3 regions of the Paenibacillus sp. J23TS9 genome follow, and region 2 is predicted to be linked to each of the others. Evidence: predicted binding sites of a transcription regulator. Region 2 holds the regulator's gene; each other region holds the start of a gene.
The links. The regulator Rex, encoded in region 2, represses fermentation and respiration genes when NADH is low (regulators of the CRP and FNR family bind a similar motif). The targets are predictions, from matches to a motif close to TTGTGAAATATTTCACAA.

Region 1 (3,286 bases), 250 kb from region 2:
TTGCAGCCGATCCGCGAATTTCAAAATAACTTCCTCATTATGCGAGTGGATGACCGACGAATGTCCCATTCCGCCGAAGGCTACGACCTCAGCTGCCCGCTCGATGCCTTCTGCAGCATTCTTCACCTTGTAGCAGGCCAGTACCGGACTCAGCTTCTCAGCCGACAACGGGTACTTCATGCCTACGCCTTCGATTTCAGCGACCAGTATTTTTGTTCCGGCCGGTACGCTAAAGCCGCTCATTTCCGCGATCTTGACAGCCGATTGGCCGACAATCGCCGGATTGACAGCGCATTTTTCCACGTTAATAGCTCCAGCTGTCAGTTTGGCTGCCTCATCCTTATTCACAAAGTAGCAGCCGTTAGCGATCATTTTCTTTTTAACCTGGTCAAAAATCGGCTCCTCGATGATTACGGCCTGTTCCGAAGCGCAAATCATACCGTTATCGAAAGACTTGGACAAGATCAGATCCGTTACCGCCTGGTTGATATCCGCCGATTTTTCGATGAAGCAAGGGACATTGCCAGGTCCAACGCCAAGAGCCGGTTTGCCGCAGCTGTATGCAGCGCGCACCATGCCTGAACCACCGGTTGCCAATATGAGGGCGACATCCGGATGATTCATCAAAGCATTGGTTTTTTCCATGTTCGGCTCATCAATCCACTGGATGCAGTCTGCCGGGGCTCCATGCTTCACGGCTGCCTCGAGCAATGTTTTAGCCGCTTCTCTGCTGCATTGCTGGGCTGAAGGATGGAAGCCGAAAATAATAGGATTACGTGTTTTAATAGAGATAAGTGCTTTAAACATCGTCGTTGATGTCGGATTCGTTACGGGTGTAATCCCCATAATAATGCCGACCGGCTCCGCTATTTTCTGATAGCTTTCATATGGATTGTCTTCAATGACACCAACGGTCTTTTCATACTTAATACTGTGGTAAATATACTCCGTCGAGAACATGTTCTTGGTGATTTTATCTTCGTAGATGCCTCTTCCTGTCTCTTCGACCGCGAGTTTTGCCAGATACATATGCTTGTCGAGTCCTGCCAAGGCCATTGCCTGAACGATGTCATCGATTTGCTCCTGGGTCATGCTCATAAATTTTTCCTGGGCCTTGTTTGCCTTGTTGATCAGGGTCTGGATGTACTCTTCGGCTGATTGCTGTTTTGTATTGGCAACAATATCATTTTTTACAGCCATATCTCTCATCCTCTCAGGTAAATTTTGGTTTTATCTCTCTCTCGACTTGATCATAACATAATCATGAAAAGATTTAAAGTGAAAACTTTCACAATGTTTGAGGGTTTTTAACATTAGTTTTCAAAGCGCTTTCATTACCGATTCACTGCTTTGTATGGTGTTATGTAAAAATCTGAATATAGAAATTCATCCAAAAGTGAAATTTATCACAATGTCGGAATTTCGACACTTTTAAGGGCTATTCTCCCCCCAAAAACAGATTTTTTCAGGTTATAATTAGTTTAAAATTTACTGAAAATTGAAGATACAAAGGGGATAACGAGTATGAGCAACCAACTGAATGTTATCGAAGCCCGTGGGAATACAAGCTGCTTTACAGAACAAAACATGGATCGTCTAATGGTCATTATGAAAGAACGCATCGTGCCTGAAGGCTCGCATCTGTTCTGGGAAGGTGATTTTTCCGATAAGCTGTTTTATGTCAAACGCGGTCGCATCAAATTGACCAAATCGACGGATGAAGGTAAAGAGCTGATTCTATATATGTATCAATCGGGTGACATGGTTGGTCAAGCGGATCCTTTTTTCAGCAGCAAGCACAGCTTTACAGCGGAAGTACTCGAGGAAAGTGAAATTGGGGTTATTGATCAAAAGGATTTGGAGATGCTGATCTGCCAGCACTGTGATTTCGCGATCGATTTTATGAAATGGATGGGCATACACCACCGCCTGACTCAAACCAAATTCCGTGATCTGATGATGTACGGGAAACCTGGTGCGCTCTGCTCGACTCTAATCCGACTCGGCAATACGTATGGTGAAAAACATGGGGATACGATCCTTATTCATAAAAAGATTACCCATACGGACCTCTCGAACATGATCGGAGCAACCCGCGAAAGCGTAAACCGTATGCTCAGCGATCTCCGCAAAAAGGATGCTGTGGAATACGAGAATGGTATGATTGTTATTAAAGATCTTGGAATGCTCCAGGATATATGCCATTGTGAAATGTGTCCAAATGAAATCTGCCGGATCTAGTTGCTTGTTCATTGATCCCTTCCGGCTTAAATATACGTCTGTTAAAAGACTTCCGTAACCGGTGCATGGTTCTGCGGGAGTTTTTTTGTGCGCAAAAAGACCCAAACTTTCCCTGATTTGAATAATTTTCAATCATTTCCTCTTCCTCCCCCTCAATATACCTATTAATGTCACAAAAATGACCTTATTCCTCAATTTAAGGACTTAAGTCCTATGAAACTTACGGATAAAAGAACCGAAAATTAAGTTATAACCCGTTCCCAAGTCTCATTTGATTGCGCAGTTCTTCCTATACATCAAATTAAGGAACTGAGCACTGCCCGATATAAGGAGGTTAGGCTTCTACCCGATAAGAACTACATACATCCAAACTTGTCGCTTAAGGTCAAAGGTCTGAAGTCTAATTCCCCCAATGTAAAAGGGCATAATGAATCATACGTCTGTACAGATCATTTAAGGAGTGTAAACCATATGGCAGCAAAATTTTTAAACCGCTTATGTTTGATCACCGTTTTCTGCAGTGTTATTTTGTCCGGAACCGGACTGTTTTCTCCTCAAGAGGCTAAAGCCCAAGGTTATTATCAGAAGGCTACATGGCTGTGGAATACCGAACGGATTCGGAAAAATCCGCAGGAGGTTTTATCGTTTCTGAGTCAGAATCAGGTCAATCTGGTTTATTTGCAGATTAATATCGATATTCCGGTATCTTATTATAAAAGCTTTATCAAAGAATCCAATGAGCTCGGAATCCATGTTGAAGCACTGAATGGTGCCCCGCTCTGGGGTCTTGAATCCGAACGCTACAAAATTACAAACTTCCTGAGCTGGATTCAGGCTTATCAAAATGGCGCCGCTGCTGCAGAGAAATTCAGCGGTATTCATGTGGACATTGAGCCTCATGTCCTATCCCAATGGAAGATAGACCAAGAGGGTGTCATCCGCCAGTGGCAGAGCAACGTCTTGTATCTGAGATCGGAAGCCGAAAAGCTAAACCTTCCGCTCGCAGCTGATATTCCATTCTGGCTAGGTAATTACACCACTGCAG
Region 2 (3,286 bases):
CCTGTACAAGGATGGCCGCAGCGGTCAGCTTCCTGCACTACGCCAGCAGCTCCAGTCCTCGGGACAGGAACGCGCCGGAGACTGGATTGCGGCAATCGACCGCATCAGTGAGGATCTGGTCGATGTCAAAGAGAACTGGGATAAGCTCAGCGAATCCCTCTTTAGTCTCATTCCGGAGCGTAATGATGCTGCACCTGGTGATGCCGGTCAGTTTGTACTTCGTTTGCAGCCTGGCAAATGGCCTCAGGAATGGGAGACGCTCAAGGCGCTGGAAAACCAAAATCATGTTAAAATCAGCGAAATTGTGCGCCGCGGGGAGAAAATGCTTGCAGAGTACAAGGAGGATGAAGACGATTACAGCGCGGACAGCCTGATCACGGATCTAAGCGGTCTATTTAAGGATTTGGCAGTCGAGCGGGATGATCTTCGTTTCTTCATGAATCTTAATGATGAGACCGTTGTATACTGGATGGAAGCCAGCAGCCATTACCGGAGCAAGTCACTCCAGCTGTACGCTGTTCCCGTCGATGTAAGCAAGCAGCTCAAGGATTTGTTCTTTGATAAGAAAAAAAGCGTCATATTGACGTCTGCCACGTTGTCTGTGGATAAATCATTCCAATACATGATTGATAATCTGGGATTGCAAGAGGATCAGGAAAACGGGCGATTGGTCTCTGTGCAGCTTCCTTCTCCATTCAATTATCGGGATCAGGCTTTACTGGTGATTCCGCGTGATTTTCCAAGTGTAAAAGGAAGTGTCGGAGATGCAGTGTTTGTGAATACACTGGTTCAATCTTTGGCGGATACCGCGGTTGCTACCCACGGAAGAATGCTCGTATTGTTTACTTCTTACCGCATGCTAAGGCAGGTCCATGAGCCACTCAAAAATGCACTTGCCAGCAGCGATATAACTGTATTAGGCCAAGGTGTTGACAGCGGCAGCCGCACCAAACTCATCCGCAGATTCCAAGACAGCAGCGCTTCTGTACTGCTCGGTACAAGCAGCTTCTGGGAAGGTGTGGATATTCCCGGAGAAGCGCTGACTTGTCTGGCTATTGTAAGGCTGCCATTCCAACCGCCGAACCATCCGCTCGTTGAGGCAAAAAGCGAACTGCTGCAGCGGCAGAAGAAAAACCCGTTTATGAAGCTTTCTGTGCCGCAGGCGGTTATTCGCTTCAAACAGGGCTTTGGTCGGCTGGTACGTACGGCAAATGATCGTGGGATTGTTATTGTATACGATACGCGTGTGATTGAATCCTATTACGGCAAGTACTTCCTATACTCATTGCCAGGACCCAAAATGGAACATATGATTACTGAAAAAATGGTTCCTCGCATATCCGAATGGCTTCATGAGGGCTAAGCATGCATCCGAATCAATTGACTGAAAAACATGTATATAAATTAAGCTGTTAAATAGGGGGAGCAAGCATGAAATCGGAGAAAATATCCGAAGCGGTTGTCCGCAGATTGCCTGTGTATTTAAGATACTTGAATGATCTGAATAAACGCGAGGTATCCACAGTATCATCACAGGAGCTCGGACTGAAGCTGGATTTGAATCCTGCACAGATTCGTAAGGATCTGGCTTATTTCGGGGATTTTGGCCGCAAGGGGATTGGTTACGATGTATCGTACCTGATCGAGAAAATTCGCCATATCCTGAATCTGGACCAGCAGATCAATGCCGTGCTCGTTGGAGCCGGTAATCTGGGTCACGCGCTATCGAATTATAACTTATACCTTCGGGAAAATATCAAGATTGTCGCTGTATTCGATGAGAATCCCAAAAAGGTAGGAACGCGCATCAGTACCTTAACGGTTCAGTCGATGGATGAAATTAGTGAAACGATCAAAGGCCAGAACATCCGTATTGGGATTATTACGGTTCCTGATGTTGAAGCGCAGAATGTGGCAGATAAGTTGATTACCGCCGGTATTGAGGCTATTCTCAACTTCGCACCAACCATTTTGAAGGCGCCTGCGAACATCCGGATCCATGCGGCTGATTTCACAACAGATCTGCTGAGTCTGGCTTATTATTTGGACAATGGAAAGGACGATTCTGCGGATGACGGAGAACATAAAGACAAATAAATGGGTAATTAAGAACGGAAGCTTTGCGGTTTCTGATGCAGACAAGCCGGTGATTCACGGCTGTATGGTGATCGAGGATGACATGATTACTTATATAGGAGAGGAAATGCCTGAGATCGAAAGCGATGTTTCTGTCGTGGATGGAACTCACCTTTTCTTCATGCCAGGACTGGTTAACACCCATGGTCATGCTGCCATGTCACTGCTGCGCGGGTATGGTGATGACCTTGCGCTGCAAATTTGGCTGGAAGAAAAAATGTGGCCTATGGAGGCTAAATTTACTTCTTCAGATGTGTACTGGGGCACTTCACTGTCCGTACTGGAAATGCTGAAAGGCGGTACCACTACGTTCCTGGATATGTATGACCATATGGACCAAGTCGCTAAGGTGGTTAAGGAATCGGGCATGCGTGCATCACTTATGCGCGGGGTTATTGGTCTGTGTCCAGAAGAGGTTCAGCGCCATAAGCTGAATGAAGCTATCGCGTTTGCACGTGACTGGAACGGACAAGCAGACGGTCGTATCACGACTATGATCTCACCACATGCACCATATACCTGCCCTCCGGACTTTATCGAAAAGTTTGTGCAGGCAGCCCATGACATGGATCTGCCGATGCATACCCATATGTCCGAGACGAAGGCTGAAGTGGAACAAAATGTCCGCGATTATGGAGTTCGTCCGGTCGCCCACTTAGAGAAGCTTGGCATGTTCTCGCGTCCTTCTCTGGTGGCACATGCTGTGCATCTGACGGATGAGGAAATTGAAATTCTGGCTGCTAATCATGTTGCTGTCTCCCATAACCCGGGAAGCAATCTGAAGCTGGCCAGTGGGGTGGCCCGCGTAACAGACCTGCTCAAAGCAGGAGTAACCGTATCGCTGGGTACCGATGGAGCGGCAAGCAATAATAATTTGGATATGTTTGAAGAAATGCGTCTTGCGGCATTGATTCATAAAGGTGTTTCCGGCGATCCTACTGCTATTCCTGCAGCCGAAGCACTCAAAATGGGTACGGTGTATGGGGCTCAATCGCTCTTTTTGAAAAATGTGGGTACGCTGGCTCCGGGGATGAAGGCAGATTTCATCGCCCTGAATACGGATCAGGCGCATTTCCTGCCACATACCGATCTTATCTCACATGCTATTTACTCCGCTTGCAGCAAGGATGTTGAGCATGTTTGGGTAGAC
Region 3 (3,286 bases), on a different contig from region 2:
TTCTTTCATCTTAATCGGCAGAGGAAAAATGCGCAAAGAAAATCGAATGATGTTGTTTCACTTCTTAAGCATCCGGGTAATCATCAAATAAGAGCATAAAGCATGGGACGATCTTTCGTTCCGCCAGCTATGCCATATCATGGACCACTCCCAAAAATTTGCCATGTTAAAGTTTCGTTCCCCCGAACTTTATCATGGCGAATTTGTTTTGATGCCGAAGATCAAGCTTTCCCCATACAAAAGACCGGACGTTCCCTCAGGGAATGACCGGCCTTTTTGAGTTGCAGAAATCTTTTTATGCATGCTTGCGCATTCCTCCGGCAGCTTTGCGATCTGCTCTCTGCGCCGGAGCAGCCGGCTTGGCATCACGAAGGTATGAAGTCCAATATGCAGCGGCGACAAATACCACCCCGCCAACAAGGTTCCCAAGCAGCACGGGAATAAAGTTCATAACATAATCGCCCCATGTAAAATGTCCCGCAAAAATCGCTGCCGGAATGAGGAACATGTTCGCAACAACGTGCTGAAATCCAATGGCGACAAAAGCCATGGTCGGAAACCAAATCCCCAAGATTTTACCGCTCAAGCTATCCGACGCATAGCACAGCCATACAGCCAGTGCCACCAGCCAGTTGCACCCGATACCCGAGACAAAAGCCTGCAGGAAGCTGTCATCCAGCTTATGTCCTGCCATATCCACCAGTTTATCCAGATAAGGGCCGCTTTCCGTAAGCCCGTTCACATGACCGAAAAAATAGGCCACAAACAATGCGCCGACAAAGTTGGCTGCAAGCACCAGCACCCAATTTTTCAAAAGCTCGAGCGTCGTAATCTTTTTTGCCATTCGGGCCAAGGATACGACCATCATATTCCCCGTGAGCAGCTCACCACCCGCCAGCAGCACCAGAATCAGGCCTGTTGGAAAGACAGCAGCCCCAATGAATCCCGCGAAGGACCCCCATTCTTTCGGAGCGCTTGCAATGACACGGATATCCAGCAGGAACCCTAGCGCAATAAACGCTCCGGCCAAAAAACCCAGTACCAGTACGGATAACAGCGGATTATGTGCCTTCTTGATTCCTGTTTCCACGGTGAGTTCAGCAATTTGCTGAGGTTTGTAGGAAGCCATAATGTCCTCTCCTTTGCATACACCTATAGAAGCTTTAACTTATTTAAAATTTAATCTGCACAGATTTAAACGAATCAGGCATTCGGATATATTCTTCTGGTCTGCTCTTCATTTTTATTGTAATGGAATACTTGATTTTAATATGTGAAAATAATCACATATTAGTTACAATAAAGGAATATTCTATCTATGGCGGGCCCTAATTATATGATTTACTTGATTGGTTTTTGACAGAAGCCCCTTCTATGCTTAAAGGACAAGTGAGGATGGGTAAAATGATCATGGAGGTGTTGAAGCGATGACAACGGTATTTGTAGCAGGTGCCCACGGCCAGACCGGCGGGAGAATTGTCAAAGAACTGGTAAAGGCGGGCTATGATGTGCGCGGGCTGGTGCGGAGCACCGAGCATCAGCGTAACGTAGAGGCAGTCGGTGCCACTGGCTATCTGGGTGATTTATCCGAATCGTTTTCCGATGGATTGAAGGGGGCCGATGTCGTGATTTGCGCGGTTGGTGCCGGAGCCAATGGTGACCCCGAGCATGTGGATCATGTGGGAACCGTAAGATTGATCGAGCAGTGCGTACTGGACAAGATTCCCCGGTTCGTTCTGATCAGCTCTATGGGTACGATGAATCCGGATGATATGCCTGCATTCCTCAAGCCATTTCTCATTGCCAAACGCAAAGCCGAGAAGGTGCTTGAAGAGAGCGGCATGGTGTACACCATCATCCGGCCGGGGGGACTGACCAATGAGCCGGCGTCCGGCAATGTCATGGCTGCACCGCATCTTGCCGAATCCGGCCGCATTTCCCGGGATGATGTCGCCGCTGCTGTCGTTCTTTCTCTTAGCATGGATGAAACCCGGAACCGATCTTTTGATTTGGTGGCAGGTATGGAACCTTTGGAAAAAGCACTCACGAGCCTGATCAACACAGGCAAATCAGGTGCGTAACAGGTAATTCTTGCATCTGCGGTAAAATAAAAAACCAGCTCCTCACTGCATCAACCATATGCAGAAAAGAGCTGGTTTTTTGTTTCCTAGAACAATCCGGAGATCCGGCCGTCTTCGTCGATGCTCATATGTTCAGCAGCAGGCGACTGAGGCAGTCCAGGCATCGTCATAATGCTTCCGGTCTGTACAACGGCAAATCCTGCGCCTGCAGACAATGATATCTCCCTAACCTGCACGGTAAAGCCTTCCGGCGCTCCCAGAAGACGCGGCTGATCCGAGAACGAATACTGGGTTTTGGCCATACAAACAGGAAGATTCCCATATCCAAGTCTCTCAATATCCGTCAGACTCCGCAAAGCCGAAGGAGAATAGGATACCTCTGCGCCCCGGTAGATTTCCCGGACGATCGTTCCGATTTTGGAACGGATATCCGTTTCGAGGTCATACAGCGGCCGATAGCTGGAGTCTTCCTCCCCAAGCAGCTTAACCAGGGCTTCCGCAAGCTCCCGGCCGCCTGCGCTGCCTTGTGCCCATACCTTCGACACAGCCGCAGGAACATGTAAAGCACGGCATTCCGCAAGTACACGTTCGACCTCTTCAGGTCTATCATCGGCAAAATGATTCACCGCCACCACAACCGGAACGCCAAACTTCTTCAAATTCTCCGCATGCCGTTTCATATTGGCAAGTCCGTCTGCAAGCTCCTGCATACCCGGCTCATGCAGTTTGTCTTTAGCGGCCCCGCCATTATATTTCAGGGCTTTGACTGTCACAACCAGCACTGCAGCTGCCGGATTCAGTTCCGCCTGGCGGCATTTGATATCCATGAATTTCTCTGCGCCGAGATCTGCGCCAAAGCCGGCTTCGGTAACGACAATCTCACCGAGCTTCAAGGCAAGCCGCGTTCCGATGACGCTGCTGCAGCCATGGGCAATATTGGCGAACGGTCCGCCGTGTACGATCACCGGTGTTCCTTCCAGTGTCTGTACAAGGTTCGGCTTGATTGCATCCTTCAGCAGGATGGTCATGGCCTGCACGGCCCCCAGCTGAGAAGCAGTCACAGCCTCTCCCACCTGGTTGTATCCGATAATGATCCGGCCGAGACGCTCCTTTAAATCACCAATACCTTCGCTCAAACAGAGCACAGCCATGACTTCCGAAGCCGTTGTAATCAGAAAGCCACCTTCACGGACAACGCCATTCCC

Region 1: adhE (bifunctional acetaldehyde-CoA/alcohol dehydrogenase) is a predicted target of Rex. The motif match lies at 1,277-1,294, and genes of this name have one in related genera.
Region 3: KJS65_RS19440 (formate/nitrite transporter family protein) is a predicted target of Rex. The motif match lies at 1,272-1,289, and genes of this name have one in related genera.

The regions. Positions count from the first base shown of each region.
Region 1 covers NZ_BOSG01000001.1:501,319-504,604, reverse strand. Annotated here, with positions in the region: gene adhE (bifunctional acetaldehyde-CoA/alcohol dehydrogenase) at 1-1,200, opposite strand, end outside; gene KJS65_RS02420 (Crp/Fnr family transcriptional regulator) at 1,525-2,241, shown strand; partial or broken gene KJS65_RS30190 (KxYKxGKxW signal peptide domain-containing protein) at 2,283-2,369, opposite strand; gene KJS65_RS02415 (hypothetical protein) at 2,713-3,286, shown strand, end outside.
Region 2 covers NZ_BOSG01000001.1:750,612-753,897, forward strand. Annotated here, with positions in the region: gene dinG (ATP-dependent DNA helicase DinG) at 1-1,363, shown strand, start outside; gene KJS65_RS03855 (redox-sensing transcriptional repressor Rex) at 1,432-2,097, shown strand; gene KJS65_RS03860 (amidohydrolase) at 2,084-3,286, shown strand, end outside.
Region 3 covers NZ_BOSG01000003.1:200,697-203,982, forward strand. Annotated here, with positions in the region: gene KJS65_RS19440 (formate/nitrite transporter family protein) at 296-1,129, opposite strand; gene KJS65_RS19445 (SDR family oxidoreductase) at 1,428-2,081, shown strand; gene KJS65_RS19450 (formate--tetrahydrofolate ligase) at 2,168-3,286, opposite strand, start outside.